DNA from 2 places in the Janthinobacterium sp. HH102 genome. Region 2 is predicted to be linked to the other one. Evidence: predicted binding sites of a transcription regulator. Region 2 holds the regulator's gene; the other holds the start of a gene.

Region 1 (15,009 bases), 1.2 Mb from region 2:
GGACCCGCCTGGCCCGCCCCTCTGCTTTTGCTGCTCATCTTGCTGCTCATGTCGTTCTCCTCAATGGATAATCAAACGGGATGCCAGGGGCGGCAGCAACCTGCCGGACTGGCGGCCATGCCGCACGACGTCGGCGCACAGCTCCGACGTGTCCAGGGTGCTGCGCAAGGCCCAGTGGGTCAGCAAACGCCCCAGCAGCTCGCTTTCGTCTTCCGGACTCAAGGTACCGCTGGCGCGCGCCTGGCCCAGCACGGCGAACACCAGGGTCGGCGCGGCCTGGTACATCTGCGCCGGCGCCAGGGTCCAGCTGCGAAACAGCTGCGCCAGCATGGCGGGCTGGCGCGTGTGCACGGCCATGGCTTCGACCAGCGAGCCGCCGCGCAAGGCCGGTGGCCGGTGCTGCACCAGCAAGCCCACGAGGGCCGCCATGCTGGCCTGCAGCTGCTCCAGCAGCCGCTGCCGGGCCGGCGGCAGGCCGGTCAGCGGGTAGTACGACAGCCACAGCTGCTCCAGCCGGTCCCATTGCGGATGCGGATACAAGGCCCGTCCCATGGCACAGCTCAGGCGCACCCGCAGCCATGGCACCGGATGGGGATCGTCGATATTGAGGCGGAAGACAAACACGCGCGGCAGGCTGACCACGCCGATCAGGCCCAGGGTGGCGGCCACGCCGACCCGCGCCAGCGACCAGAAGTCGGCCACGATCTCGGAAATCCACCGCTCCCACAGCTGCCACACGTGCACCAGACCGCTGCCGCCGTGCTGCATGGCTTGCAGCACGGGCCGCAAGGACGCCACCAGGTCCAGCAGCGCCGCGCCCTGGTGGCCCACCTCGTGCACCAGCGACGAAGCGATGCTGCTGCCGATCATGCGTTCGCGCGGCAGGCGGATGATGGCGACGGGATTGTCGCCGCCGCCCGGCAGGCGCGTGCGCGCGCGGCGGATGGCGGCGCCCGGCCCCCGGTCCAGGTAGCAGATCACGGGCGGCGCCTGGTACACATTGCCGGGCAGCGCCAGCGCATCGGCGGCAACGATGTCGAGACCGGCCAGCCACACGCCCGTCTTGTGCTCGCTGCGCTGCGTGATGACTTCGTTGAACAGGTCGAACTGGGTCAGCGCGGCATTGAATTTCAGGCGCAGAAAGGTGAAGCGGCGCTGCGCCTCGGCGGCGGTGGCCATGCTGGCGCCATCGGCGTGCTCGCGCCGCAGCCAGTGCTGGAACTGGGCGACCATGCGCCGCAATTCACGCCGGCCCTGCACCAGCTGGCTTTCGATGGCCGACTGGGCGCTGGGCATCAGGGCGGCCGCCAGCACCGTCGGCTCGATCAGCGCGAACGGTTCCAGCCGCGCCAGCCGCGTCAGCAGCGAGCGCGCCTCCTGCGCCAGCATCCAGGCAGCATAAGCGCCGATGGCCATGATGTCAGACGCCGTACAGGACGATCTTGTGGCCCTGGCGCGCCCAGCGCCCGCTGGAGGGGCGCATGCCCGCCGAGCCCCTTGCCGCGCCGCCCTGGGCCATGGTCCCGCCCGCAGCGGCGCCGCTGCCGTTCTGTGTGGCGACCTGGCTGCCGGGGCGGCCCAGCAGGCCGGGCGCGAACTGGCGCGCCGCCGCGCTGGCGGCCGCCTGGGCGATGGCGCGCGGGTCGCCCGAACCGCGTGCCTGCGCGGCGCGGTTGACCGTGTCGGCGGCCAGGCGCACGAACTGCTTGGCACCCTCGAATTCGCGGTCTTCGTTCGACGAGGCCTCCGCTTCCAGCCCCAGCGCATTGCCGGCGGCCGAGGCCAGGCCGCTGCCGATCTTGGCGCCCAGCGGGCCGCCGAAATAGCCGCCGATGGCGCCACCGGCCAGCGGTATCGCCTTTTTCGCTACGCCCTTGAGCACGCCGCCGATGGCTTGGCCCACGGGCGACTTGATGATGCCGCCCGCCACCGAGGCGGCCTTGCGCAGGAAATTGCCGAGGAACTGTTCCAGTTCGGCTTCATTGCTGACCGACAGCAGTTCATTGGCCAGTTCCATTTCCTCGGCTTCGGAAAACATGGCGCTCGCGCCACCCTCGCCGCTCCATTCGCCCTGGCCAAACTCGAACTGTTCCGCTTCAAAGCCGGACATCTCCTGCCCGTATTCCAGGGTCGTACGATCTAAGTCATGCATGATGAGCTCCTAAAAGTTAGCACCTCGGTTGACACTACAGCGCCGGACAGACTGGCCGTCCGGCTAACAATCGAGCACGACGATGTGCCCGCCCTCGCGGCGCCAGCGGCCACCGTCCGGTCCCGGCGCTTGCGCCGCCTGCCTGAGCAAGCCTGGCGCCACGCTGCGTGCCACTTGCAACAGGGCCGTTTCCACCCGCGCCCTGGGCGCGCGCGCACCCGTGCCGCCGTCCTGCGTCAGCGCCGTATTGACGGCATCGATCAGATGCACGACCTGGCGCGCCAGTTCGAATTCCTTGTCTTCCGGGCTCAAGCCCTCCAGTTCCATGCCGAAGATGCCCGCAGCGCGCCGCTTGAGCGCCTGTGGCGAACCGCCATGCAGGGGCAGCAGGGGCGCCACCACCTTGCCCAGCAGCTGGCGCAGCGGCCCTTCCAGCGGCGTGCCGCGCACTTGCTGGCCCGCCGCGGTGGCGCCCAACTGGCGCGCCAGGAAAGCATCGAACTGGGACGGCGCCTGCAATTCCAGCAACTGCGCCGCCAGTGCCAGCTCATCTTCGTGCTGCAGGGACAGCACGCCCGGCGCTTCCGGCAATTCCATTTCGGGACGATAGGCGAGCAGGCGGCTGGTCATGACAGGCTCCGGTGAAAGGCGGGCGGGTGGTCCATGCCTCCCTGACGCAAGGGCCATGCCAGCCAGGTGCAGAGGGAAAAACGGGACGCGACGGCGAACGCCTTTTCGCCGATGCGATAAAAACCATGGTTTCCGGCGAAGCTGTTTTCGCCCTGTCCATGAGCTTTCAAACAAGCTTAATTAGAGGGAATTTATTACGTCGCCTATCGACCACAAGCAGGCGTTCGCGTAAAAATATTTTTCCATTTGTAAAAAATAAAGTTCATCAAAATACTATAAAAAATCACTTAACATCGGTCAAAAATGCATTAAATCGAAAAATAGACAAGACGCAAATGTTCTTTTGAGCACGCACTTTCAGTAGGCAGGCAATACAATAACGAGGTCAGATTTTGATTGCCACAAAGAAACTAAATGATCCATCCTACTTTGCGCCGCTTGCTGGCTGCTGTAACACTTCTGAGTTTGCTGAACGCCTGTGGTGGCGGTGGCGGCGACAGCCCGACCGCCACGGTGGCGCCGCCTGCGGACATGAAGCCGGGCGAGCCGGCAGTTCCCGCAGAAACCGTCCCGCCGCCCCCACTGACCACGCCACCGGCCGCGAAGGTGACGACATTTACGCGCCAGCAGGCGTCACGCTTCCTGGGCCGGGCCACGTTCGGGCCGAATATCGCGGCCATCGATGCACTGGCCGCCAGCGACAGCAACGCCTGGTTCCAGTACCAGTTTTCCAGACCGCAAAGCTTGCATCGCAAATATCTCGATGCGAAATTTCCACCAGCGGACACGACGGCCAGCAAGGCCTTGCCTCAGAATTTTTATGAATCATTCTGGCAGCAGGCCGTAGGCGGCGACGACCAGTTGCGACAACGCACGGCGTTTGCCTTGTCGGAAATTTTCGTCATTTCCACGCAAAACGAAGCCGTGTGGCCGCACGTGCGCGGTGTTGCCAGCTATTACGACATGCTGGGACAACATGCTTTCGGCAACTTCCGCACCTTGCTGCAAGGCGTCGCCACGCATCCGATGATGGGTCTGTATCTGTCGCACCTGCGCAATCAGAAGGAATCGGCAACGCGTACCCCGGATGAGAATTTTGCCCGCGAAATCATGCAGTTATTTACGATCGGCCTGTATCAGCTGAACGCTGACGGCAGTTTGAAATTGTCCGGCGGCAAGCCCATCGATACCTACTCGCGCGACGATGTGAGCGGCCTGGCGAAAGTATTGACAGGCTGGAGCTGGGCCGGACCAGACCAGGCCGCTAACCGTTTCTTTGGCAGCGTGGCCGATCCGGACCGCGACTGGAAACCGATGCAGAATTACACGGCCTTCCATTCCACCGGAGAAAAACGTTTCTTGGGAGTCAGTATTTCGGGCGCCACTACCGGCGAAGCCGACCTGGCGCAAGCCCTCGACACTCTGTTCAACCACCCGAATACAGGCCCCTTCTTCGGCCGCCAGCTGATCCAGCGGCTCGTCACCAGCAATCCCAGCCCCGCCTATGTGGGCCGGGTAGCGGCCGCGTTTGCCAATAATGGCGCTGGCGTGCGCGGCGACATGCAGGCGGTGCTGCGTGCCGTGCTGCTCGATCCGGAGGCGCTGGCCCCGGCCGGCACAACCTTGCGTACGGGGAAATTGCGCGAACCGCTGGTACGCCTGGGCAACTGGATGCGCGCCTTTAACGCCAAGGATGCAGCTTCGCAATACCGCATCTATTACCTGAGCGATCCGCTCACGGGCCTGGGCCAGAATCCCATGAATGCACCCTCCGTCTTCAATTATTTCCGTCCCAGCTATGTCCCGCCCAATTCGCCGCTGGCCGCCGCCAGTCTGGTGGCGCCGGAAATGCAGATCACGGCAGAGCCGTCCGTCACCGGCTATCTGAACTTCATCCAGGACGCCATCAGCGGCGGCGTGGGAGAAAATGCCTCGGTGAAGGCGGACTATGCGGCCGAGCTGGCCCTGGCCGACCAGCCTGCAGCCTTGCTCGACCGCGTCGACCTGCTGCTCTTGGCCGGCAACATGTCGACCAAGCTGCGCGGCACCATCCTGTCCACCGTCAATAGCGTGCCGATTCCGGCCGCCACCGGCAGCAATGCCGCACAGGTCAACCTCGCAAGAACCTACCGCGTACGCCTGGCCATCTTCCTGTCGATGGCCTCGCCTGAATACCTGGTCCAGAAATAAGGAAGCCGCATGTCCCATCTCCCCCCTTTTTCCCGCCGCCGCTTCCTCGGCTCCATGCTGAGCCTGGCCGGCAGCACGGCCGCGCCGTTCGCCCTCAACCTGGCAGCCATGGGCCAGGCTGCCGCCCAGTCGGCCGATGACTACAAAGCGCTCGTGTGCCTGTTCATGGCTGGTGGCAACGACGCCTTCAACACGGTGCTGGCAACCGACACATCGTCCTGGAATGAATACACGCGCCTGCGCAACACGGGCAGCAATGATTCGATCCACCTGCCCGCCGTCGGTGCAGCCGGTGGCGTGTTGCCCATCGTGCCGGCCACCGTGCAAGCGGGACGCAGCTTTGCCCTGCATCCCGCCCTCGTTCCGCTGAAAAGCCTGTTCGATGACGGCCGCGCCGCCGTCGTCGCCAATGTGGGCACCCTGATCCAGCCAGTTACCCTGGCGCAATATAAGGCGGGCGGCGTGGCCCTGCCGTCCAAGCTTTTTTCGCATAACGACCAGCAATCGACCTGGCAGTCGGGCCTGCCGGAAGGCGCCAGCGTGGGCTGGGGCGGACGTCTGGGCGACTTGCTTGGCGCGGGCAACAGCAACGCCATGTTCACGGCCGTATCCGCGGCATCGAACGCGCTGTTCCTGAGCGGACGCCAGGTGCGCCAGTTCCAGGTGGGCCAGGCCGGTGCGGTGCCGATTCGCAATATCGATCTCAGCGGCAGCCTGTTCGGCACGGCGCAGGGGCCGGCGGCATTGCGTGAAATCATCACGACGGCCGGCAGCGACCTGATGGAACAGGAACATGTGGCCACGATCGGGCGCGCCATCTCCAGCCAGAGCGTCCTCAGCGGCGCCATGCTGGCGGCCGGCGCGGGGGGCGTGCCGAATCCCCCGCCCTACGTCAATCCGAACACAGGCGCGTCCGGCGTCAATCCGCTGGCCGTGCAATTGCAGACGGTGGCGCGCATCATCGGCGGACGCGGCGCCCTGAGGGTGAAACGGCAAGTATTTTATGTGACCCTGGGCGGCTTCGACACGCATGACCGGCAAAAGGCGCTGCATGCCGACCTGATGGCCCGGCTGGCCCATGCGCTCGCCTACTTCGACACGACCCTGGCGGCCCTGCAGGGCGCGGATCTGCGGCGCCAGGTGACGACCTTTACGGCGTCGGACTTCGGCCGCACCTTCAGCAGCAACGGCGATGGCACGGATCACGGCTGGGGCGCGCACCACTTTGTCGTGGGCGGCGCCGTCAAGGGCCGCGACATCTACGGCACCTTCCCCGTCACGGGCCTGGGCCATGAGCTGGACGTCGGTTCCGGCGCCCTGCTGCCGACCACCTCCGTCGACCAGTACGGCGCCACGCTGGCCAAGTGGTTCGGCGTGGCCGACAGCCAGCTGGCCGAGGTGTTCCCGAACATCGGCAACTTCAGCCGGCGCGACCTGGGGTTCATGACGACAACTTAACCATTGACGGCGATCACCAGCGTGACGACATAGCCATCCGTGGCATTGCCCGTCACCGTGGCCATCTGCAGGCTGGTGCCGTCGCTGAAGACATTGTCGCTGGCATAGCTGATCTGCGCCAGGTTGCGCACGCTGGCCGTGTAGCCGCTGGCCGTGTAGGCCTCATTCAACGTTGCCATTGGAAAAGTGAATTGCGAGGTCTTGATGCGGTTCGAGGCAGAGGCCGCCTTAGCCAGGCTGGGATAGACCTCGACATGCACGTGCGGCATGCGCCCCGCATAGCAGCCGGGAAAGATCGTCGTGAAGCTGAGGTTGCCGGCGCTGTCCGTTTCCTGCACGCCGCGCAGGTAATTTTGCGCCGTCACGCCGCTCGAATACAGCGAATACAGGCCGTCGCGGTCGCAATGCCATACATACACGGCGTAACCGGCCAGGCTGGCGCAGCTGCCGCTGGCGTTAAGCAACTGCAGCTTGATGGTGAGCGGCACACCCGCCGCCACACCCGTGGCGCCATTAAAACTGGCGCGGATATCGCTGCGCACGACACCCGACTGGTTCAGCACGTTAATGATGCTGCCGCCATAGGTGTTCGTGCCATCGGCAGGATACGGCCCGCCCGTTTCCTCGGGAATCACTGTGCATGCGCCCGTGCTGGGTGTCGTGACCCCAGCGGCGCCGCTGCCTGCCGCCGCGCCGCTGGCGTCCGACCCGCCGCCGCAGCTCATCAGGGGCAAGGTGGCGGCGCCGGCCAGCAGCCAGCGCAGCACCTGTCGCCGCTCGGCCGCCTGTTGCCGCATCATTTCGAGGTCGGATGCCAGACCGTGATCATGTAGTTCCATAGATATTCCATCAAGTGGGGCAAGCCCGCCAAGGCGGGATTCAGGCTGGCGCACAGGTACAGCGCCTGCGTCGCATGGCGCGAGAGCGCCTGCAAGCTGCTGCCCGGACGCAAGGCATGGATGCGCATGCTGGCTCTCCCTGCGCTCGCGCCTGCCGCTTACTCGGAGCGCCGGAGGTCGCGCGGACCCTGGCGGCTGTCGTGCCGCTGCTGCACCTGCTGGCGCTGTGCCGCCGTCAGCACGGCCAGCAATTGCTGCTCCAGCCGCGCATGCTGCAAGCTGATCTTCGCCATGGCTTGCGCCGCCGTGTTCGCCAGCGCGCTGGCTTGCGCATCGTCGTAGGCGCTGGAGGCGGCCAGCGCGCGCAGCTGCTCGTGGGCCTTGAAGGCGATCTTTTCCTGTTCCCGCAGCAAGGGCGCCTGGGCGTAGGTGGCGGCAAAAATTTTATCCTGCTGCGCTTCGCTCAGGTCGATGCCATGCAGGAACGGCGGCAAGCCTGGCGCGCCGGGTCCGCCTGGGCCGTGACGGAAGCCGGACGGCGGCCCCGGCATGGCGCGCGGCGGCGGGCCGGACGGCGCAGCTTCCTGCTGGGCCAGGGCGAGCAGCGGCATGCTGCAGGCGCACAACAGCAACAGGGATACGGCGATACTCAGGTATTTCATCGGGCGTTCCTTTCGTGGAGATCAGCGCTGATTGTCGGCGTCTGGCGTGTAAAGCAACGTCAGGGCCGCGTAAAAGCGTGTAAAGGAAGCTGCGCAAATGTAAGCGGACGTATGTAAAAGCGGGTAAAAGGGCCCTGAACCGCGCCTGTTGACTGCTATCATCGGGCGATATTCACCCGAAAAAAGCACAGGCATGAGCAAGGTTTTGTTAATCGATGACGACGTGGAACTGGTCGGCATGTTCCAGGAATACCTGACGCAGGAAGGTTTCGATGCCCGCGCCGTGCATGACGGCGAAAGCGGCGCGGCCGAGGCGCTGACGGGCCTGTACGCCATCGCCATCCTCGACGTCATGATGCCGCGCATGAATGGACTGGAAACCCTGCGCCGCATCCGCGCCGGCAGCAACCTGCCCATCCTGATGCTGACGGCGCGCGGCGACGATACGGACCGTATCGTGGGCCTGGAGCTGGGCGCCGACGATTACGTGACGAAACCGTGCACGCCGCGCGAGCTGACGGCGCGCATCCGCGCCATCCTGCGCCGCGCGCAGGCGGCGCCGCACGACAGCTCGGGTCTGGCGCCGCTCACCGTAGGGCAACTGACGATGTGGCCGGAACAGCGCCGCGTTTCCTGGGCCGGCGCGCACCTGGAGCTGACAAGCACGGAATTCAACTTGCTGGAAGTGCTGGTGCGCCATGCGGGCAAGCCCGTCAGCAAGAATCAATTATCGGAACTGGGTCTGGGCCGTCCCATGGCCCGCTTCGACCGCAATATCGACGTGCACTTGAGCAGCCTGCGCCGCAAACTGGGCAGCCTGGCCGATGGCCGCTCCTGCCTGCAGACCGTGTACCGTCTCGGCTACCAGCTGATCAAGGAGTAAGCGTGGGCCGTCTGTTCTGGAAGTTTTTTCTATGCATCATGCTGGCGCAAGTGACCGCCACCATCGGCATCGGCGGCACCTTCTGGCTGAAAAACCGGGCGGCCCAGCAGGAGCGGGCCCTCGACATCGACACCAGTCCGCCCGCGCAAATGATCATCGAGGCCGCCAGCGCCACCCTGGAAGCGGGCGGCAGCCAGGCCTTGCGGCAATTCCTGGGCAAGCTCGAGCGCATGCGCGTGTTTGCCGTCGATGCGCGCGGACACGAACTGATGGGCCGCGCGGTGCATCCCGCCATGCTGGCCAAGGCGCGCGCCATGCTGGAGCAAAGCCAGGCCCATCCCGTCGTGCGCACGGTCACCGGCAGCGACGGCCAGCGCTATCTGCTGTTCCTGCCCTCGTCCGAACGCTTCCGCAATGCCGAAGCAGGCGCCGCGCGCGACACGCTCAACGCCGTCGCCATGAGCGGCCCGCGCGCCATGGGAGCCGGTCCACGGCCCCACGAAGCAGGCACTGCGCCGCCACGCGGCGAATTCGGCCGCGGCCCGCCCCCGCGCATGGACACGCCCTACCGCACCTTCATTCCCCTGGGGGCGGCCATTGCCGCCAGCCTGCTGTTTTCTTTCCTGCTGGCCTGGTATTTTGCGCACCCCATCCGCGACCTGCGGCAAGCGTTCGAGGCCGCCTCGCACGGCAATCTGGCGCCCCGTTTTCACGCCAGCGGCAAGCGCGGCGATGAATTGACGGACCTGGGCCGCGATTTCGACCGCATGACGGGCCGCTTGCGCAGCCTCATGGAAAGCCAGACACGTCTGCTGCATGACGTCTCGCACGAGTTGCGCTCGCCGCTGGCACGCCTGCAGGCCGCCATCGGCCTGGCGCACCAGCAGCCGGAAAAGATGGCCGCCTCGATGCAGCGCATCGAACGCGAAAGCGAACGCATGGATAAACTGATCGGTGAACTGCTGACGCTGTCACGGCTGGAAGCCGGCGCCGGGCAAACGGGAGCCGGGCACATGCACAGCGAAGACGTCAGCATCGCCGACCTCGTGCACGACATCGTGGACGACGCCCGCTATGAGGCGCGGGCACGCCAGTTGAACGTCGAACTGGCGGGCGATGCGGCCATGCCCGACACCAGCGTCACGGGCCAGCCAGAATTGCTGGCGCGCGCCGTGGAAAACGTGGTGCGCAACGCCGTCAAGCACAGCCCCGATGGCGGCACGGTGGAAGTGGAACTGTCGCGCATGTCCGACTGGCTGCGCATCGCCGTGCTGGACCGGGGCCCCGGCGTGGCTGGCGCGGACCTGGCGCGCATTTTCGAACCGTTCTTCCGCGCCAGTAATACCCAGCACAGCACGGATGGACACGGCCTGGGCCTGGCTATCGCCCGGCACGTCATCAACGCCCATGGCGGCCGCATCGGGGCCAGCTTGCGCAGCGGTGGCGGCTTGTGCGTGGAAATGTTGTTGCCTGTCAAAACGCCAGGCTGACCTGTCGGCAAGCCTGGCGCGTGGATGTGTTGTTACGCCTGCGTATCGATGATGCTGCCCAGGGTCGACGCGCTTGACCTGGCGGGACTCGCCACGGTCTCGGCACTGCTGGCCGTTTGGGAATCGCCTTGCGCCGCCTTCTGCGCGGCTGCCGCCTGTAGCTGGGCAATTTGCGCCTGCAAGGCCTGGATTTGCTGCGCCAGCTGCTGCTGCAGCTTTTGCGACGCGTCCGTCTGCTCGCCCTTCTGCGACTCCGTCAACTGTTTTTGCGCCGCCGTGATCTGCTTTTGCAGCGCCGCGATCTGCGCACTGCTGCCCGCACTGGCGCTGCCGGCCGCGCCGACTGTACCGCCTGCGCTGCCGGAACCGATTGCCGCTACCATATTGCCTCCCTGATTATTCAACACCTTATTATCGGCGCGCAAGGTACTCAATACAGGGCGGCAAGTGTAAAGGCGGGTAAAGCCATGTAAAGACGCCGCGCGCACCATCCAATTGCACACCAGCAAGAAAAACTGGCACACTGGCGCTTCCTGCCTTGACCACGATCCATGATGATGACGCCCCTGCTGCCCGCCCTTCCCGACCTCGTGCCCCGCCAACGCTGCGGCGTGATCGAGTTTCCCGTCCACCACATGCGTGGCGGCACATCGACGGGCCTGGTCTTGCACGGGGCCTGCGTGCCGGCCGAGCAAACGCTGCGCGAGGAATTGCTGCGCCACCTGATGGGCGTGCCCCAGTCCGGCCGGCAGCCGGGCAACCGGCAAATCACGGGCATGGGTCGGGGCGCGCCCACCAGCAATAAAGTCTTCCTCGCCGAGGTGGAACAGCATGCGGGCCAGCCGCGCCTGGTCAGCACCCTGGCCCAGCTGGCTGGCGAACACGGCGATATCGACTGGAGCGTGAACTGCGGCAATATGTCGTCCGCCCTGCAACTGTGGGGACTGGACAGCGGCGTGATCGAGGCGCTGGCCATCGGCGCGCACGATATCGATATCCGCAACACCAACACGGGCGTCATCACCACCTCGCGCATGGCGCGCGAACGCGACGGCAGCTTTACGGCCGCCAGCATTCCTGGCGTGACCGGCAACTTCCCCCGCGTGGACCTGTTCCTGCGGCAGCCGGCAGGCGCCAAGACGGGCAAGTTATTACCAACAGGCAATGCGCAGGATGTGGTGCACGGTTATGCGGTCTCGTGCGTGGATGTGGCCGTGCCCATGGTCATCGCGCCAGCGAGCCAGTTCGGCAAGACGGCGCACGAGTCCATCGCGGAACTGGAAGCGGACACGGCGTTCATGCAGGCGATCCGCCAGGTGTGGAGCGCGGCGGGTCTGCTGATGGGCTTGCGCAAGCGCGATGGCGGCTTGATGACGTTGGCGGAATTGGAACGCAGCGAAACCATCCCCAAGTACTGCATCGTGGGGCCGGCGGCGGGAGAGGGAAATATTGCTGTGCGCTACTTTACGCCGCAATCGGGCCACGCTTCGCTGGCCGTCTCGGGCGGCTGCTGCCTGGCGGCCGCGTGCCTGATACCGGGCACGGTGGCGCATGCGCTGGCGCGCGGCGTGCCGCCAGTCAAGCAAGCGGAAACAGAGATGGAACTGGGCATAGCCAACCCGGCCGGCATCCTGGACACCACCATCGTGGCGCGCCAGGACGGGGTGACGGGCAACATCGCCATCGACGGCGCGGCCTACCGGCGCAGCGCGCAAATCTTGCTGCGCGGCCATGTTCCCCTGTACCAGCCGTCAACGGCGCTGAAGGCGTGGCTGCTGAAACAGATTTAAAGCAGGACTGGCGCCCTGCCCGTTCCAGCAATCAATCAGGTCTTCGGCAATGTCACGCCCACCTGGCCCTGGTATTTGCCGCCGCGGTCCTTGTACGAGGTTTCGCACACTTCGTCGGATTCGAAGAACAGCACTTGCGCCACGCCTTCGTTGGCGTAGATTTTCGCCGGCAACGGTGTCGTATTCGAAAACTCCAGGGTCACATAGCCTTCCCATTCCGGTTCGAACGGGGTGACGTTGACGATGATGCCGCAACGCGCATACGTGCTCTTGCCCAGGCAAATCGTCAAGACGTTGCGGGGAATGCGGAAATATTCCACGGTACGGGCCAGCGCGAAGGAATTGGGCGGGATGATGCAATAACCCTTGCCCGACACATCAACGAAGTTATTCGCGTCAAAATCCTTGGGATCGACGATGGTGGTGTTGATGTTGGTAAACAACTTGAACTCGTCGGCGCAACGGATGTCATAGCCATAGCTGGAGGTGCCGTAGGAAACGATGCGGTTGCCGTCGCGTTCCTTGACCTGGCCCGGTTCGAACGGCTCGATCATGCCCGTTGTTTCCGCCATGCGGCGTATCCATTTATCGCTTTTAATCGTCATCGCAGCAGTATCTTTCTAGAATATCGAATGGCGGGGGCGGCGCGCCAGGTGCAGGCGCGGCCCGAATGGCAGGATTTTACGCGAAAATCCGCCGCTGTTGGCCCCCATCCCCTGAAAATCCTTGGCGGAAGGCTATTGTTTCGCCAGCAATGCCGTGATCATCTCGCGCACCACTTGCGCCGTCAGTTCCGGGTTTTCCATGGGAAACAGATGGCCGCCCGGCACCTGGCGGAAAAACTTGCCGACCAGTTTGCGCGTGGCCGTCAAGCCCGCCTGGCGGCATTCCACCGATTCCGTGCCGCCGATAAAGCCGATGGGCACGGGAAACCCATCCTTGACGAGGCCGCCGATATGGTGCGGCAAGCTGCGGTAGACCTGCGTTTCCACTTCGCGCGTAAAACGCAGCTGCACCCCGTCCGGATGGGGAGCCAGGCCGCTGTCGATGTAATCGCGCAAGACTTGCGGCGCCCAGATGGCGAACATGTCCTTGGCCGCGAAGTGTTCATACGCGGCTTGCGCATCGGGCCACAGCTTGCGCCGCCTGGCGGAAAAACGCGAGGGGGAAAACCGCTCGCCCAGCGCCGTGTTGCGCGCCAGGCGCACCAGCAAGGCGCGCCAGCCCGCCACCACGGGCGAATCGAGCAAGACCACGCAACGCACCAGGTCGGGCCGCTGCTTGGCCACCATCACGCTGAGCATGCCGCCCAGCGAATGGCCGACGAGGATCACGGGCGCGCTGTAGCGGCGTTCCAGGTCGTCGATGTACTCGCGCACCAGCTCGGGCCAGCCCGTGCTGACGGGGTAATCCGGATCGTGCGCATGCATGTCGAGCGCCTGCACGGTGTAGTGCTGGCCCAGCAAGCCGAACAGCTTGCGGTAGGTGCCGGCAGGATAACTGTTGGCGTGGGCAAAGTGCAGTTGCGGGAGGGTCATCGTGGAACGAGGCCGGTGAATGCGATAGGCAATTGTAATGGCATGCCGGCAAGACGGATCAGAGGAAGACCTCTAATTTGCGAGCTGGCAGCGGGCGCGCTGGCGCCATGCCGGGCACGAACGAGGCCAGTACTTCGCCCAGCTCGGCGTTGGAATCGACCACGCAAAAAGCATCGTCAAACGCATGGTGGCGGTTCATGGGATTGCGCACGACGATGCATTCCAGCCCGGCCGCCCTGGCGGCGCGCAAGCCGCGCGGCGAGTCTTCCACGGCCACGCAGTCGGCGGCGGCCAGGCCCAGGCGCTGCAAGCCCAGCCGGTAGCCGTCGGGCGCCGGCTTGCTTTCGCCATACATTTCGCGCGTCAGCACGAAGTCGAAGTGGCTGAGCAAGCCCGTGGCCGCATGGCTGATGCGGAAATGCTGTTCGTAGGCACTGGTGACCACGCCCATGGCCACGTGCGGGCGCAGCGCCGCCAGCACTTGCCCGATGCCGGGGATGGCCAGCTGGCCCGCCTGGCGCAGGCGTTGCGCAAACAGCACGGTGCGCTCGGCCCGCAGGCGCTCGACCAGTTCGATGGCATGGCCCTGCCCCAACAGCAGATGCCAGGCGCCGTAATTATTGTCCAGGAACCAGTCAAAGAATTGCTTCGGCGTCAAGTCTATGCCGTAGGGCAAGAGCAAGTCGCGGTTGCTTTCGTAAAACAGCTGCTCGGTATCGACCAGCACGCCATCGTTGTCCCACAGCACGCCCCGGATGGTTTTCATGGCTTGTTGTCGTTCAAAAACTTACTTGAAGAAGATGTCGTAGGACAACTTCACGATCAGCAGCACCAGCAGCACGAGGAAGAGGATGCGCACGAAGGCGGCGCCGCGGCGCACGGCGATCCAGGTGCCCGTCAGGGCGCCCAGGATATTGCACACGGCCATGGGCGCCGCCACCGCATACACCACGTGGCCGGCGGGAATGAAGAAGGCCAGCGCGGCCACGTTGGTGGCGATATTCACCAGTTTCGAGCAGGCCGAGGCGAGGATGAAATCGAAGCCGAAGACGCGGATGAACAGGAAAATCAGGAAACTGCCCGTGCCCGGCCCGAACAGGCCGTCATAAAAGCCGATGGCGCCGCCGATGACGATGGCGAGGACGCGTTCGCGCGGGCCAATGGGGCGCGCTTCGCGCGTCGTGCCGAAATCCTTCTTGATGAAGGTGTAGATCGCCATGATGATGATCAACACCAGCACCATGGGGCGCACCACTTGCTGCGGCACGTAGGACACAGCGGCCGCGCCGATGAAGGACATGACGAAGGCGCTGGCCACGGCGGGCAGCACCAGCAGCCACGGGATGTGCACCTTGCCGACAAAGGAGCGGGCGGCGA
Region 2 (15,009 bases):
GCCAGTCGAGAATGATTTTCAATAAGGTGGTAAATTGGCTTGAAAATGGGGCTGCTTGGGCTATAGTGAAAGCGTAGTTCTTTTCAAGGAGGGGCGATATATCAACTATGTTGTCAGTACTAACTTGATTGGCAAGTCTTGGAACTACTCGCCGCATCGCAGATGTGGTTTTGAGTGAATTTACATTCCTCACTAAAGTCCCGATGGGGCTTGGGAACGGCGGCGCAATGCCGCCGTTTCCTTTTGTTCCTCGTTCGTGCCGGATGGACCGGTGTTGCCGGATGTGGTGTCTGGGCGTGCTGGCAAGGCAGGCATGCGAGGGCAGGGCATGGCTGGGTGAATGGGCCGGTTTCAGACGGCGCAGCCGTTGCAGTGCGCGGACACGCTGCTTGCCTGCCGGGCCGGCGTCGCGATGGTGCTGGCGTTGGCGCCGGAACTGATGTCAGGCGGCGTGTCCGCCATGGCGGGCGCCGGCACGTTCTCGGTTTCCGCATCCGTTTGCGCAAAACCGCCCAGCTCCAGCCAGCACATGAAATGGCATTGAGCCTCGGCATGCCAGTGCGTCTGGCTTGCTGGCGACGGCGTTGCGTTCCCGTCCTGCTGCGCAGGGGTGTTGCTCCAGCGCGCCACGCCGAGTCTGACCTTGTGCATGGCCGCCTGTTCCGTAGCGATGCGCTGGCGCATGTCGGCGATGCTGCCTTCTAAGGCGATGGTATCGGTATGCTTCATACAATGTCCTTGTGAGTCGTTGCCTGGTTATTATTCCTAAAGCTCGTTAGGCGGATTCCTAACGAAGTTTCAGTCTATCAATGCGATATTCCAAGCGCTTGATATTTCTCAAAGGAATTGACCATTTATATCGAAATCTCACCTTGCACTTCAGCTCATCTGTGCCTGCGCAAGGCTGGTGCGACCTCGGCGGCCTGGTACAGGGCCGCTTCACGCTGCCAGCCGCTTCTGGTAAAGTCACGCCCATGAGTAAATTATCCCTAGACCGCATCCTGCAATCGCAGGGTTTTGGCACCCGTAAATATTGCCGTTCCCTTATCGAAGATGGCGATGTCGTCATCGATGGCGTCACCCAGACCAATTACCGCACCACCGTCGAGACCGACGGCCTGGTGCTGCACGTGTTCGAAGAAGAGTGGGTGTACCGCGCCCACCTGTACCTGGCGCTGAATAAGCCCGCCAACTTCGAATGCTCGCGCAAACCCAGCCATCATCCCGGCGTGCTGACCCTGCTGCCGGAACAGTTTACCTGGCGCGAAGTCCAGCCCGTCGGCCGGCTCGACCACGATACGACGGGCATGCTGCTGATGTCCGACGATGGCCCCTTTATCCATGCACAATCGTCGCCGAAGCGTCACGTTCCGAAAATTTACCAGGCCACGACGCAAGAGCCCGTGACCGATGAACTGGTGGCCCTGCTGCTGGCCGGCGTGCAATTGCACGACGAACCGGCCCCGCTGGCCGCCCTCGTCTGTGTCAAGCGCGGCGAGTACCAGCTGGAAATCGTGCTCGAGCAAGGCAAATACCACCAGGTCAAGCGCATGCTGGCCGCCGCCGGCAACCATTGCAGCGCGCTGCACCGTTCCGCCATCGGCAGCCTGACCCTGGAATCGCTGGGCATTGCGGAAGGCGAGTGGTGCTACCTGACGCCCGAGCAGATCGCTCTCCTCGCGTAAAACTCTTCTGACCGTCAAAGCCGGGAATATCCCGGCTTTTTGGCGTCTTTAGCCTTCAATTGCCTGCATTTGACGAAGTTTTCCCTACATGAAATTAGCAACCCTGAACGATGGCACGCGCGATGGCCAGCTGGCTGTCGTCTCGCGCGACCTGAAAACGGCCCATCTGGCCGACGGCATCGCCTCGACCCTGCAAAAGGCGCTCGACGACTGGAGTTTCATCGCGCCCCAGCTGGACTTGTTGTACCAGACCATCAATAGCGGCCGCGGCCATCGCGCCTTCGAGTTCGATCCCGCCAACTGCATGGCGCCTTTGCCGCGCAGCAGTTTGCGCGTGGCCGGCGCTTCTTATCTGCAGCAGATCGAGCGGGCCTGCAAGGCGGCGGGAACTGAAGTGCCCGCGAATCTGCGCGAATCGCCGCGACTGTACCAGGGCGCCAGCGACGATTTTCTCGGCGCCCACGACGACATCATCCTGGCGCACGAGCAGTGGGGCATCGATTACGAAGCGGGCATCGCCGCCATCACGGACGACGTGGCCATGGGCTCGACGCCGGACCAGGCGCACCTGAACATCAAGCTGTTGATGCTGGTCAACGACATCACCTTGCGCAACCTGGCGCCGGACGAACAGGCGAGCGGCTACGGCTTCCTGCAGGCGAAGCCGGCCATGGCGTGTTCGCCCGTCGCCGTCACGCCAGACGAACTGGGCGACGCCTGGCGCGGCGGCAAAGTGCACTACGCCTTGCGTTGCAGCCTGAACGGCAAGTTGACGGGCCAGCCCCACGCGGGCGCCGACATGGCGTTCAATTACCCGCAATTGCTCGCCCATCTGTGCCAGACGCGCAACGCGCGCGCCGGCAGTGTGGTCAGCGCGGGCGGCGTCGCCAACAAGGAGATCAAGAAGGGATTTTCCAGCATCGTTGAGCGACGTAACCAGGAGATGATCGCCGATGGCGTCGCCAGCACGCCGTACTTGCTGTTTGGTGATGTTGTTCGTTTGGAAATGCTGGGCGATGACGGCAAGTCGCTGTTTGGCGCCATCGAGCAGACGGTGAAACAGGCCGAGGCGCGCAAGTCCCGCTAAGGTTACCGGAGAGTAAAGGAAATACAGGGGATTTGCCCCCCTGTTCCGCCGATGGCGCGCGCCCGCTTGAACCGATAATGCGTCATGCCCAGTCCGTATTGCGCCTAGCCAGGCTGCAGGACTTCACCGGAGTTGATTGATGTCGGAAGACAGCGACGCAGAAAAGACCGAAGCCGCGTCACCGAAGCGCCTCGAGCAGGCGCGTGAGGAAGGCGACGTTCCGCGATCGCGTGAAGTGGCCACGTTTACGGTGTTGATGGCGTCCGGCTGCTGTCTGTGGTTTGCCGGCGACGCCATCGTGCGGCGACTGACGGCTGTCATGGTTTCCGGGCTGACCCTGGACCGGGAACAGATCCTCAATCCCGACGCGATGATGTTGCGCATCGGCTACGACGTGGGTTCCGTTCTGCTGACTTGCCTGCCGTACGCCGCGGCCATCATGCTCGTCGCCCTCGCGTCGCCCGTGCTGGTGGGCGGCTGGCTGTTCAGTTCCAAGGCGTTCACCCCCAATTTTGGCAAGCTCAACCCGATTCGCGGCCTGGGCAATATGTTTTCGAAGAATGCGCTGGTGGAGCTGCTCAAGGCCATCGCCAAGACCCTCGTCGTCGGCGTCGTCGCCTGGATGGTGATGCAGCATCAAAAGGATGCCGTGCTGGGCCTGTCGGTGGAATCCCTGCGCGCCGGTTCGGCCCATCTGATCAGCCTGCTGATCACGGCCTTCCTGCTGATCGTCGGCGCGCTGGGCCTGATCGCCGCCATCGATGGTCCGTACCAGATGTGGCATTACGCCAACAAGATGAAAATGTCCTTGCAGGAAGTCAAGCAAGAGGCGAAGGAGTCGGACGGCAATCCGCAGATCAAGGCGAAGATACGCCAGATGCAGCATGAAATGTCGCGCCGCCGCATGATGGCCGACGTGCCGACGGCCGACGTGGTGGTGACCAATCCTACCCACTACGCCGTGGCCTTGAAGTATGGCGAGAATTCGCGCGGCGCGCCGCAGGTGGTGGCCAAGGGTATCGACGAAGTGGCGGCGAAGATCCGCGAACTGGCGGGCGAACACAAGGTCGCCATCCTGGAAGCGCCCGCCCTGGCGCGCGCGCTGTACAAGCACACGGACATCGGCGACGAGATTCCCGAGGCGCTGTACGGCGCCGTGGCCGAAGTACTGGCCTACGTGTTCCAGCTGCGCAGCTACGGCAACGGCCATGGCGAGCGCCCCGACAAGCCGAAAAAACTCGACGTGCCGCCCGAGCTCGATCCGCTCGACCCCGCATCGCAGACCAAACCCGCGGCAGACGCGGCAGACAAGAATAAAGGAAGTACACCATGAACGGCCTGAGATTGCCAGCCTGGCTCAGCGGAATGGGCAACAATGCCAGCAAGGGTGTCGCCGCGCCGATCATCATCATCATGCTGCTGGCGATGATGGTGTTGCCGCTGCCGGCCTTCATCCTCGACATTTTCTTCAGCTTTAATATCGCGCTGTCCATCATCGTGCTGCTGACGGCGCTGTACACGGTCAAGCCGCTCGACTTCATGGCCTTCCCGACCATCCTGCTCGTGTCGACCATGCTGCGCCTGTCGCTGAACGTGGCGTCCACGCGCGTCGTGCTGACGGAAGGCCATACGGGCGCCGACGCGGCCGGTAAAGTGATCGAAGCGTTCGGTCACTTCTTAATTGGCGGCAACTACACGGTCGGTATCGTGGTGTTTATCATTTTGACGATCATCAACTTTACCGTCGTGACCAAGGGTGCGGGCCGTATTGCCGAGGTGGGCGCCCGCTTCGCGCTGGACGCCATGCCTGGTAAGCAGATGGCCATCGATGCCGACCTGAACGCCGGCCTGATCGGCGAAGACGAAGCGCGCCGCCGCCGCACGGAAGTGGCGCAGGAAGCGGAATTCTACGGCGCCATGGACGGCGCCAGCAAATACGTGCGCGGCGACGCCATCGCCGGCATCATGGTGACCGTCATCAATATTGTCGGCGGCCTGCTGGTGGGCTTGCTGCAGCATGACATGGGTTTTGCCGATGCACTGAAGAACTACACGCTGCTGGCCATCGGTGACGGCCTGGTGGCGCAGATTCCTTCGCTGATCATTTCCACGGCGGCCGGTATCGTCGTCTCGCGCGTGGCCAGCGAACAGGACATCGGCACCCAGTTGGTGGGGCAATTGTTTGCGAAACCGCAAGTGCTGTACATTACCGCCGGCATCATCGGCGGCATGGGCCTGATTCCCGGCATGCCGAACATGGTCTTCATCCTGCTGGCGTCATTGCTGGCCGGCTCCGCCTATTTGATCAGCAAGAAACGCACGCAGGAAAAAGCGGCGGCCGAAAAGCCGGCCGAAGCGCCGCCAGCCACGGTGGCGCCCGAGCAGGAAGAAGCCAGCTGGCAAGACATCATGCCCGTCGACACCCTGGGCCTGGAAGTGGGCTACCGTTTGATCCCCCTGGTCGACAAGACGCAGGGCGGCGAATTGCTCAAGCGCATCAAAGGCATCCGCAAGAAATTTGCCCAGGAAGTGGGTTTTCTGGCGCCGCCCGTGCATATCCGCGACAACCTGGAATTGAAGCCGTCCGCCTACCGCATCACCCTCAAGGGCGTGGAAGTGGGCGTGGGCGAAGCGTTCAACGGCCAGTTCCTGGCGATCAATCCCGGCATGGCCAGCGGCACCTTGCCGGGCCTGGCCACGAGCGACCCCGCGTTCGGCTTGCCTGCCACCTGGATCGACGCCAGCCTGCGCGACCAGGCCCAATCGATGGGCTACACGGTCGTCGATGCGGGCACCGTGGTGGCCACGCACTTGAATCACCTGATCACCTCGCATGCGTCCGAGCTGCTGGGCCGCGCGGAAGTGCAGTCGCTGCTCGACCACCTGGGCAAGGATGCGCCGCGCCTGGTCGAAGACCTGGTGCCGAAGATGCTGTCGCTGTCGACCCTGCAGAAAGTGCTGCAGAACCTGCTGGCCGAGGGCGTGCACATCCGCGACATGCGCACCATCATCGAAACCCTGGCCGAGCATACGGTCCATACGCAAGACCCGAACGACCTGACGGCGCTGGTGCGCGTCTCGCTGGGCCGCGCCATCGTGCAGCAGCTGTTCCCCGGCGCGGCCGAGTTGTCCGTGATGACCCTCGACAGCCGCCTGGAACGCCTGCTGATGCAGGCGATGGGCAATGGCGGCGACGGCGCCGGGATCGAGCCGGGCCTGGCCGACACCATCGCGCACCAGGCGGGCCTGGCCGCGCAGCAGCAGGAAGCGCTGGGCCTGACGCCCGTGCTGCTGGTGCCGGCGCCGCTGCGCGCCCTGCTGTCGCGCTTCCTGCGCCGCGCCTTGCCGCAGCTCAAAGTGCTGTCGCATGCGGAAGTGCCGGAAACCAAGACGATCCGCGTCACCAGCCTGGTGGGCGCGCAATAGTCGACAGCATTAGTACCGGGGTCAGACCCCCTCCAGCGTTAGCGCGGAGCTTTGCGTTAGCGTTAGTGGGGGTCTGACCCCCAGCTTCTCAGCCCTTGCTTTTGGTCAAATAAACATCAATTTCCTGCCGGCAAACTGAATAACGGGTACTTTCCCGTCCTGTTCCTTCGATCATTTCCTGCAAGCATCGCTAATAATAGAAACTGTCCGGGTGATCTGTGTCCATGTGGAAGACAGCACCCAAGCAACAGGAGTCGATGATGGTCACACAGTTCAGCCAATATTGCGCCACCCCCGCCTTGGGAGGCCGGTCATGAATGTGAAGAAATTTACGGGCGCCTCGTCGCGCGATGCGCTGCGCAAGGTGCGCGAAGCATTGGGTCCCGACGCCGTGATCCTGTCGAACCGCCAGACCGATGGCGTGGTGGAAATCCTCGCGCTGGCCAATGACGATGCCGCTTCGCTGGCGTCGCCGCCGGCAGCGTCGGAAATGGCCCAGCCCCGTCCCCAGTTGCAGACCCAGTTCGCCACGCCGCAGCGTCCGGCCGCCCCGGCCCAGCGCCCGGCCGCGCCCCGTCCTGCCGCGCCGCGCCAGGCAGCCGGCGAGCCAGTGGACATGGCCCGCATGCAGCAGATGATGGCCAGCGCGCTGGCGCACGTCAAGGAAAACGCCGCCGCCGAGATGAGCGGCATGATGAATGAAATCCGCGCCATGCGCGGCATGATGGAAACCCAGCTGGCGGAAATCTCGTGGGGTTCGACGCAGCAGCGCGAGCCGCAAAAAGCCGTCGTGCTGCGTGAAATGCTGGCCGCCGGCTTCTCGGCCAGCCTGGCGCGCTACCTGATCGACAAGCTGCCCGCCGGCCTCGACGGTGCGCAAAGCATGCGCTGGATCAAGACCGTCCTGAGCCGCAACCTGAACACGGTCGCCAATGAAGACGCCATGCTGGAGCAGGGCGGCGTGTTCGCGCTGGTCGGCCCGACCGGTGTCGGCAAGACCACCAGCACGGCCAAGCTGGCTGCCCGCTGCGTGATGCGCCACGGCCCGGAAAAGCTGGCCCTGATCACCACGGACGCCTACCGTATCGGCGCGCACGAACAGCTGCGCATCTACGGCAAGATCCTCGGCGTGATGGTGCATTCGGTGAAGGACGAAGCGGACTTGCGCATCGCCCTGAAGGAACTCAAGAACAAGCACACGGTGCTGATCGATACCGTGGGCGTGAGCCAGCGCGACCAGATGGTGACGGAACAGGTGGCCATGCTGTCGGGCGCCGGCGCCGACGTGAAGCGTTTGCTGTGCCTGAACTCCACGGCGACGCAGGAAACGCTGAACGAAGTGGTGCGCGCGTATCAAGGCAGCGGCCTGGCCGGCTGCATCATGACCAAGCTCGATGAAGCGGCGTCGATCGGCAACGTGCTCGACGTGGTGATCCGCCAGAAGCTGAACCTGTTTTATGTGTCGAACGGCCAGCGCGTGCCGGAAGACCTGTACCTGGCCGACCGCGGCTACCTGATCGACCGCGCCTTCAAGCTCAAGCGCGACTCGGCGGCCACGCAGTTTTCCGACGCCGAACTGCCGCTCCTGATGGCGCAGGCGGCCGCCCGCAACAATGAAGCGCGCGGGGTGCACCTTGGCTAATTTCGATTTCGACCAGGCCGAAGGCTTGCGCCGCATGCTGGCCGGCCCGCAGCCGCGCGTCATGACGTTCCTCTCGGCCACGCCGCAGGACGACAAGGGCGCCATGCTGGTCAACCTGGGCGCTTCGCTCGCCTATGGCGGCAATGATGTGCTGCTGCTTGACGCCAGCGGCGGCAGCGATGGCGTGGCTGCACGCCTGGGACTGGCGCACGGCGCCAGCCTGCGCGACGTGGCGCGCCAGCAGTGCGGCCTGAACCAGGTCATCCATCAGGTGCCGCAAGGCTTCGGCGTGGCCAGCCTGGGCGCGCGCAACCACCTGATGGACAGCATGGACTATGCGGGCGAGGACGAATTGCGCCGCCTGGGCAAGACTTTCGAGGTGCTGGCGCGCCAGAGCGGCATCGTGCTGGTCGACGGCGTCGTGGCCGACGAGGGCGATTGCTTCCCCGTGCCCTTGATGGCCTCGTCGGATATCGTGGTGCAAGTGTCGACCAGCGCCACCTCGATCAAGGCGGCGTACTGCCTGATCAAGCGCCTGAGCCAGGAACTGGGACGCCGTCCGTTCGGCATTCTCGTCACGGGCGCTTCCGAATCCGAGGCAAAAGTGGTATACGATAATATGGCACAGGCGGCGAGCCGCTACCTGGCCGTGAAGCTGACCTCGATGGGTTCGGTGCCTGCCGATGAATATCTGCACCGCGCGGCGCGCCTGGGCCGCAGCGTGGTCGATGCGTTTCCGCTGGCGGGCGCCTCGGTGGCGTTTCGCGGACTGGCCGAGCGGCTGGCCCGTTCGGCGGCGCCGGTGCTTGGCGGCACCTTGTACCAGACGGGGAGCCCGCACCAGTTCAGCGCCTGAATCGAACCGCAGCACCAGATAAGATGAGAAAACAATAAGCAGCCTATGTACACGGTCAAAGGGAAATCGAACAAGGACTATTTGCTGACGGAGCACATTCCGCTGGTGAAGCGTCTGGCGCACCATATGAAGGCGAAATTGCCGCCTTCGGTCGAGGTCGATGACCTGATCCAGGCCGGCATGATCGGCCTGCTCGATGCCATTAGCCGCTATGAAGAGACGCATGGCGCGCAGTTCGAGACCTATGCCGTGCTGCGCATCCGCGGCGCCATGCTCGACGAATTGCGCACCAGCGACTGGCTGCCGCGCAGCATGCGCCAGAACATGCGCAAGATCGAGGAGGCGATGAGCACCTTGCAGCAGCGCCTTGGCCATCCGCCGACGGAATCGGAAGTGGCGAAACTGCTCAAGATGTCGCTGGCCGACTACCAGGAAATGCTGGGCGACGGCGGCGGCCACCAGCTCGTGTACTACGAAGACTTTCATGACCCGGACGGCAATGACAGCTTCCTCGACCGCCACTGCGTGGACGAGGACAGCGACCCCTTGCGTTCCCTGCTCGATACCGATTTCCGGCAATCCGTGATCGATGCCATCGACGCGCTGCCACCACGCGAGAAAATACTCATGGGCCTGTATTACGAAGAAGAGCTGAACCTGAAGGAGATCGGCGCGGTGATGGGCGTATCCGAATCGCGCGTCTCGCAGCTGCATACCCAGGCCGTCGCGCGCCTGCGCGCAACCTTGAGGGAGCAGGCGTGGACTGGTCCAGCGTAATCGGGCTGGCGCTGGCGCTGGCGGGCCTGCTGGTCGGCCAGGCACTGGAAGGCGGCAAGATGGCCTCCCTGCTGCAGCCGGCCGCCTTTGCCATCGTCATCATCGGCACCTTCGGCGCCGTGCTGCTGCAAACGCGGTTGCGCACTTTTGTCCGCGGCCTGGAAATGCTGCGCTGGGTCTTCCTGCCGCCCGCCGACACGCGCGCCGCGCTGGCGCGCGATATCGGGCAATGGAGTCTGACGGCGCGCCGCGACGGCCCGCTGGCGCTCGAGCGCCTGATGGAAAACACGGCCGACCGCTTCAACGCCAAGGGCTTGCGCATGATCGTCGATGGCATCGCGCCCGACAAGCTGCGCCAGCTGCTCGACGTGGAAATTTCCGCCTATGAAATGGCCGAGCGCCAGGCCGTCAAGGTGTGGGAATCGGCGGCCGGCTATTCGCCCACCATCGGCATCCTGGGCGCCGTGCTGGGCCTGATCCACGTGATGGAAAACCTCACCGACCCGAGCAAACTGGGCAGTGGCATCGCCGTGGCCTTCGTCTCGACGATTTATGGCGTGGGCCTGGCCAATCTGCTGTTCCTGCCGGTGGCGAACAAGCTCAAGGCCATCGTCTCGCGCCGCGTGCTGCAGTATGAAATCACGGCCGCCGTGCTGTACGACATCGCCACGGGCGACCATACGCGCATCATCGAAGAGCGCGTGTCCAGCCTGCTGCACGAGCACTGATCATGATGCGGCGCGCGCGCAGGAAGTATGACGAGGAACCGGACAACCAGGACCGCTGGCTGATTTCGTACGCCGACTTCATCACCTTGCTGTTCGCGTTCTTCGTCGTGATGTACGCGATTTCGCAAGTCAACGAGGGCAAGTACCGCGTCTTCCAGAATGCCATCGGCCAGGCCTTCAGCCTGGAAAAGGGCGCGCCGCCCATCATCATGGAAGCGCCGCAGGCGATCCCGCTGCCGAACCCTGCCCTGAAACGCCGCACGGAAGCGATCCGCCGCGAGCGCGAGCACATGACGCGCCTGGCGCAGGACCTCACATCCACGCTGGCGCCGCTGGTCAAGGAAGGCAAGGTGCGGGTCACGCAGACGAGCCGCGGCGTGAGCGTGGAAATCAATGCCAGCGTGCTGTTCGACCCGGGCGCGGCGCGCCTGACGGCGGAATCGGACCAGGCCCTGCGCGCCGTCGCCGTGCTGCTCAAGGATGACACGCACGACGTGCAGGTGGAAGGGCATACGGACGTGCAGCCGATCAGCAATTCCAATTTTGCCTCGAACTGGGAATTGTCGGCCGCGCGCGCCAGCGCCGTGGTGCGCCTGTTCATCGCCAGCGGCGTGCAGGCGTCGCGCCTGACGGCGGTGGGCCACGCCGACAATATCCCCGTGGCGCCCAACGAAACCCCGGAAGGGCGCGCGCGCAACCGCCGGGTCGCCGTGACGATCCTCTCGGGCATCCCGGAAACGGTGACGGAAGTGCCGACGGCGCCTGTGGCGCCGGCACCGGTTCCCGCCAACTGAACGCCGCCGCTTGCTACAAGCGCGGCCATCTTTCCTTTATTTCTACCTATTATCTCTCCATCATGAAAAGCAGCTCCCTGGGCGGTCTCGTCTATTCCACTGAAACGGGCCGCATGTGTCCCGCCTGCCGCCAGCCGCTGGCGCAATGCGCGTGCAAGGCGCAAGCCAGGACGGCGCCGGCGGGCGATGGCGTGGTGCGCGTGTCGCGCCAGACCAAGGGCCGGGGCGGCAAGAGCGTGACCGTGGTCAAGGGCTTGGCGCTGGACGCCATCGCGCTGGCCCTGCTGGGCAAGCAGCTGCGCACGCAATGCGGCTCGGGCGGCACGGTCAAGGATGGCGTGATCGAAGTGCAGGGCGACCATGTCGAAACGGTGATGGCGGCGCTGGCCAAGCTGGGCCACCAGCCGAAAAAGGCCGGCGGCTGAGCGTGCGGAGGCGTGCGGCCTGCTGCCGTGCGCCTGTGGTAACGTGCTTTTCCTTTTATGCGCCACCTCATATGAACAGCAAACTGACCGGTATCGCCATCGCCGCTGCCATCGCGGCAGTGCTGGCGCTCGTGTACTGGCCCGCACCCGATGGCGGCGCGCCGGACGCTGGCGCCACCGCTGCCGCCAGCGCGCCGGCGGGACGCAGCCTGGCGTCGTATTTGAATATCGACGCCACCCCGGTCGCCGATGCCGCGCCCGTTGTCGTGTCCCTGGCACAGCGGCTCGAACGCCTGGGCGCCAGCGGCAAGCCGGAGGACGCGTATGCGGCCTACAACCTGATCGACGACTGCATCGTCTTCCAGCGCGAAAACCGCTTGCCGGGGATGGAATTCGAGTTGGGGCGCGAGATGACGGTGGAAGAAAAAACCGCCCAGCAGCAGCTGTGCGCGGGTCTGACGCAGCGCCAGCGCGAGGACCGCCTCGGCTACCTGGCCACTGCCGCGCAAGGCGGCGTACCGGGCGCGGCTACCCTGTTCCTGTCGGAAGGTCCGTTCGGCGACCGCAGCGCGCTGCGCAACCGTCCCGATGATCCGCTGGTGCAGGCATGGAAGCGGCAAGCCATCGCCCAGCTGACGGCGCAGGCGGATGAGGCGGAACTGACCAGCGTGTCGACCCTGATGATGGCCTACCTGCGCGATGGCGATGTGGTGCAGAAAGACGCGCCGCAAGCGTATGGCTACCTGCTGGCCCTGCGCATGGTCTACGACGACATCCTCACGCCCGGCACCACGAATCCCTACCAGGACAGCTACTGGCACTGGCTGCAAAACGAGTTGACACCCGAGCAGCAGGCCGCCGCCCTGATCAAGGCGAATGGCATCGCCGCGAAATTCCGTCAGCATACGGGCCGGCACACGCACGGTTGAGTGCGTAGACCAGCCCCTGCGCAGGGTGGCCCCTGCACAGGCTGGCCCGTGCATAAGCCAGTCCGTGCATAGGCCAGTCCGTGCATGGCGTCGCCGCACCGGCGCCAGGTCTGCCAGCTACGGCAGTGCTTGCAGGCGCCGGGTGCGGGTCAGGCAGCCGTCTTGCGGCGCCGTACGCTATACCCGATCAGACCCAGTCCTGCCAGCAGCATGCCGTAGGTTTCCGGTTCGGGCACGGCCGTGGTGATGGAAATGTCCAGCACGGAATCACGCACGCCGAGGCCGCTTGCTACCAGGGTATAGGTGCCAGGTCCCAGCAGGCCGTTGAAGGTGGAATGGGCGAAGCTGCCCAGTACGCCCGTGAACGTATCCGATTGCACCAGGTTGTTGCTGGAGTCGAACAAGTCGATGTTGACCCCGGTCAGGCGGGGACCGAATTCACTGGCACCCGTGACCAGCCAGGCGGCGTTGCCCGTGAACGATTGCACGCCGCTGCCGACCGTAAACGTGGTCGTTTGCAGCAGCGAGCCGCGCTCCGTCGTGAAGGTGTCGACGAACAAGGTGTCTTGCGCCAGCAGCGGCGTGGCCACCACGGCCGTCGATACGAGATGGTTGTAGAACACGGCTTGCGTCTCGGCCTGCGCGGCTGGCGCCAGCAGGGTGCAGCCGAGCAGCAGCGCCGCGCCAGCCTTGGTTACTGAGAGAGAGTTCATATCATGCTCCTGTGTACTTGCAGTTGAAGTGGTGTGCGTCATGGCGCAGCGCAAAAGCGCAAGCCGGACGCGTGCAATGGATTAGCTATGCCTGCGGGAATGATGTTCGTGTCGGCGAGGAAAGTCCCACCATGTATTGGTGCGGCGTATGCTAGGGATTAGCATATAGTCATCATTCCCCTCAAGTTTGAGCGTGCTCAAATGTGTGGGCGTGAAGGGGGGGCGCTGTTGTTTCTGCGTGCGGCGTTGTGGCGGGAATGCGGGCATGCCGGCTCCGCCGCAGCCTCCCTGGAGGAGGCGGCGCGGCGGTGATGTGCAGGATGGTCGTGATATGGGGCCGCTGTTCGGGACGGCGTCAGGCGGGCAACAATGGCTTATTGCTGTGCCTGTCGCTGCTGTTGCCTGCGCTGGGGGAAGACGGGAGGCGCTTAGCCGATGACGACGCGCCGGCTGGCCGTGTTTGCCATCGGTTGGCCGCTGGGACCGTAGAAATTGCCGCTTTGGGCAGTGGGACGCATGGCGTTCAGGGCGCCTTGCGTGTGCAGCATGTGTTTGTTGACCAGCAGGCTGTTCAGCCGGTTCTGCTCCTTCGCTTCGCGCGTCGTCTCGAGCAGGGCTTTCCACAGGGGCGCCGCCTCGGCGTCGCTGGTGCTGACCAGCCAGTCTTCCATGCCCGCTTCGGCGGCCGTGAAGCCCGCCGCCGCCAGCGCCTGGTGGCGTTGCGCCGCCAGCTGGCTCAATTGTCCGACGAGCGCCGTCTTGCGGGCCGTGAGCTCCGTGATTGCATCGATGTCAGCCGCAACCAGATGCCGCTGTTCTTCTTTCATCAATGCCAGCAATGTGGTCATGAGCTGTTGCTCGTCGCGCAGGCTGGAAAACGGAGTCACTGATTGCATGAGGTAACCTATCTATTTCGTGAGTGCAGCAAGTCCTTGACCGTGTCGAGGAGACCGTCCGCCACTTTTTCAGAGTTGACCTGGAACTGGCCGTCGGCGATCGCCAGCTTGATGCGTTCGACTTTCTTCGTGTCGAACACGGCGCCGCTGCCGGCAGTTGCACTGGCCGCTAATGCCTGTCCTTGCGGCGACAGGCGTACATTGTCCGACGTTGTCGGTGTTGCCTGGGCTTTCTCGGCATTCCGGGCGCCCGAGGTATTCGCGGGCGCCACCGGCAGGCCGGGATTGCTTTTAATGGTGTTATCGGTAATTTTCACAGCGTGATCCTCGTCTGGTCGAAGTCAAAAAACTCCGGGATATGTGTCTTTATCGGCACCTTCTGCCGAAACTTTAGTGCGCCAGACCACAATATCGCTGTCCATCCGAGTTTAAAAGGCGACCTCCACCATGCCGCCAGCCCGCGCCACGCCGCTGATCTGCTGGCCGCTCTGCGTGCGCACCTGTACCGTCTGACCGTCGCCGGCGCTGCCGATGGCGCGTCCTTCTGATGCCACTTGGAAACCGTTGCCGCTGGAAACGACGCGCACCAGCTGGCCCTGCATCACCACCGGCTTGCGGCGCAGGGTGTCGAGGCGCATCGGCGTGCCTGGCGGCAAGGAAATATTCGTGCTGGCGCCCACGACCTGGGCCATGTCTGTGGCGATGCCTGCCGGCAATGCTGCCAGGTCGCCCTGCATCGTCACCAGCTGGCTGGCATCGATGGCTTGCCCTTGCGCCAGCGGCACGGCGCTGGCCACATAGTCGCCCACGACGGCCACGTTCGCCTGCAGATAGATGGTCCAGTTGGAGGGGGCCGTGCAGCGCACGCCCACGGTCGTCTTGCCCCAGGCGCGCGCGCCTGGCGCCATGAAGGCTTGCGGCGCGGGGCAGGCGGCCAGGTTCAGGCGCGGATCGACGGCGCCGACGGTGACCGTCACCTTGCCCGGCAAGCCGTTGCTTTGCACTTGCAGGAATTGTTCCACGCTGTTGCGCAGCGCTTCCGGCGTCTGCC

What was found. Region 2 encodes FliA, which starts transcription of late flagellar genes. Its sites were predicted from a motif close to CTAAAGTTTNNNNNNNNNNNGCCGNTA; they were not measured.
Region 1: the regulator FliA is predicted to act here: its motif matches at 10,717-10,743, upstream of JAB4_RS18085 (FlxA-like family protein).

Annotation. Positions count from the first base shown of each region.
Region 1 is NZ_CP062062.1:3,965,862-3,980,870, forward strand. Features, by position in the region: gene JAB4_RS18025 (hypothetical protein) at 1-50, opposite strand, end outside; gene JAB4_RS30685 (hypothetical protein) at 61-1,416, opposite strand; gene JAB4_RS18035 (hypothetical protein) at 1,421-2,152, opposite strand; gene JAB4_RS18040 (hypothetical protein) at 2,216-2,782, opposite strand; gene JAB4_RS18045 (hypothetical protein) at 2,809-3,129, shown strand; gene JAB4_RS18050 (DUF1800 domain-containing protein) at 3,197-4,972, shown strand; gene JAB4_RS18055 (DUF1501 domain-containing protein) at 4,982-6,430, shown strand; gene JAB4_RS18060 (intradiol ring-cleavage dioxygenase) at 6,427-7,269, opposite strand; gene JAB4_RS18065 (hypothetical protein) at 7,227-7,397, opposite strand; gene JAB4_RS18070 (periplasmic heavy metal sensor) at 7,428-7,931, opposite strand; gene JAB4_RS18075 (response regulator transcription factor) at 8,125-8,814, shown strand; gene JAB4_RS18080 (ATP-binding protein) at 8,817-10,304, shown strand; gene JAB4_RS18085 (FlxA-like family protein) at 10,337-10,687, opposite strand; gene JAB4_RS18090 (PrpF domain-containing protein) at 10,856-12,094, shown strand; gene dcd (dCTP deaminase) at 12,130-12,699, opposite strand; gene JAB4_RS18100 (alpha/beta hydrolase) at 12,832-13,632, opposite strand; gene JAB4_RS18105 (HAD family phosphatase) at 13,691-14,398, opposite strand; gene JAB4_RS18110 (TSUP family transporter) at 14,420-15,009, opposite strand, start outside.
Region 2 is NZ_CP062062.1:5,206,899-5,221,907, reverse strand. Features, by position in the region: gene JAB4_RS23775 (hypothetical protein) at 352-729, opposite strand; gene JAB4_RS23770 (16S rRNA pseudouridine(516) synthase) at 975-1,685, shown strand; gene JAB4_RS23765 (fumarylacetoacetate hydrolase family protein) at 1,774-2,772, shown strand; gene flhB (flagellar biosynthesis protein FlhB) at 2,912-4,105, shown strand; gene flhA (flagellar biosynthesis protein FlhA) at 4,102-6,198, shown strand; gene flhF (flagellar biosynthesis protein FlhF) at 6,512-7,840, shown strand; gene JAB4_RS23745 (antiactivator of flagellar biosynthesis FleN protein) at 7,833-8,696, shown strand; gene JAB4_RS23740 (RNA polymerase sigma factor FliA) at 8,742-9,473, shown strand; gene JAB4_RS23735 (flagellar motor protein) at 9,455-10,201, shown strand; gene motD (flagellar motor protein MotD) at 10,207-10,995, shown strand; gene JAB4_RS23725 (translation initiation factor Sui1) at 11,058-11,420, shown strand; gene JAB4_RS23720 (hypothetical protein) at 11,492-12,349, shown strand; gene JAB4_RS23715 (FxDxF family PEP-CTERM protein) at 12,499-13,062, opposite strand; gene JAB4_RS23710 (flagellar protein FlgN) at 13,491-13,958, opposite strand; gene flgM (flagellar biosynthesis anti-sigma factor FlgM) at 13,967-14,275, opposite strand; gene flgA (flagellar basal body P-ring formation chaperone FlgA) at 14,387-15,009, opposite strand, start outside.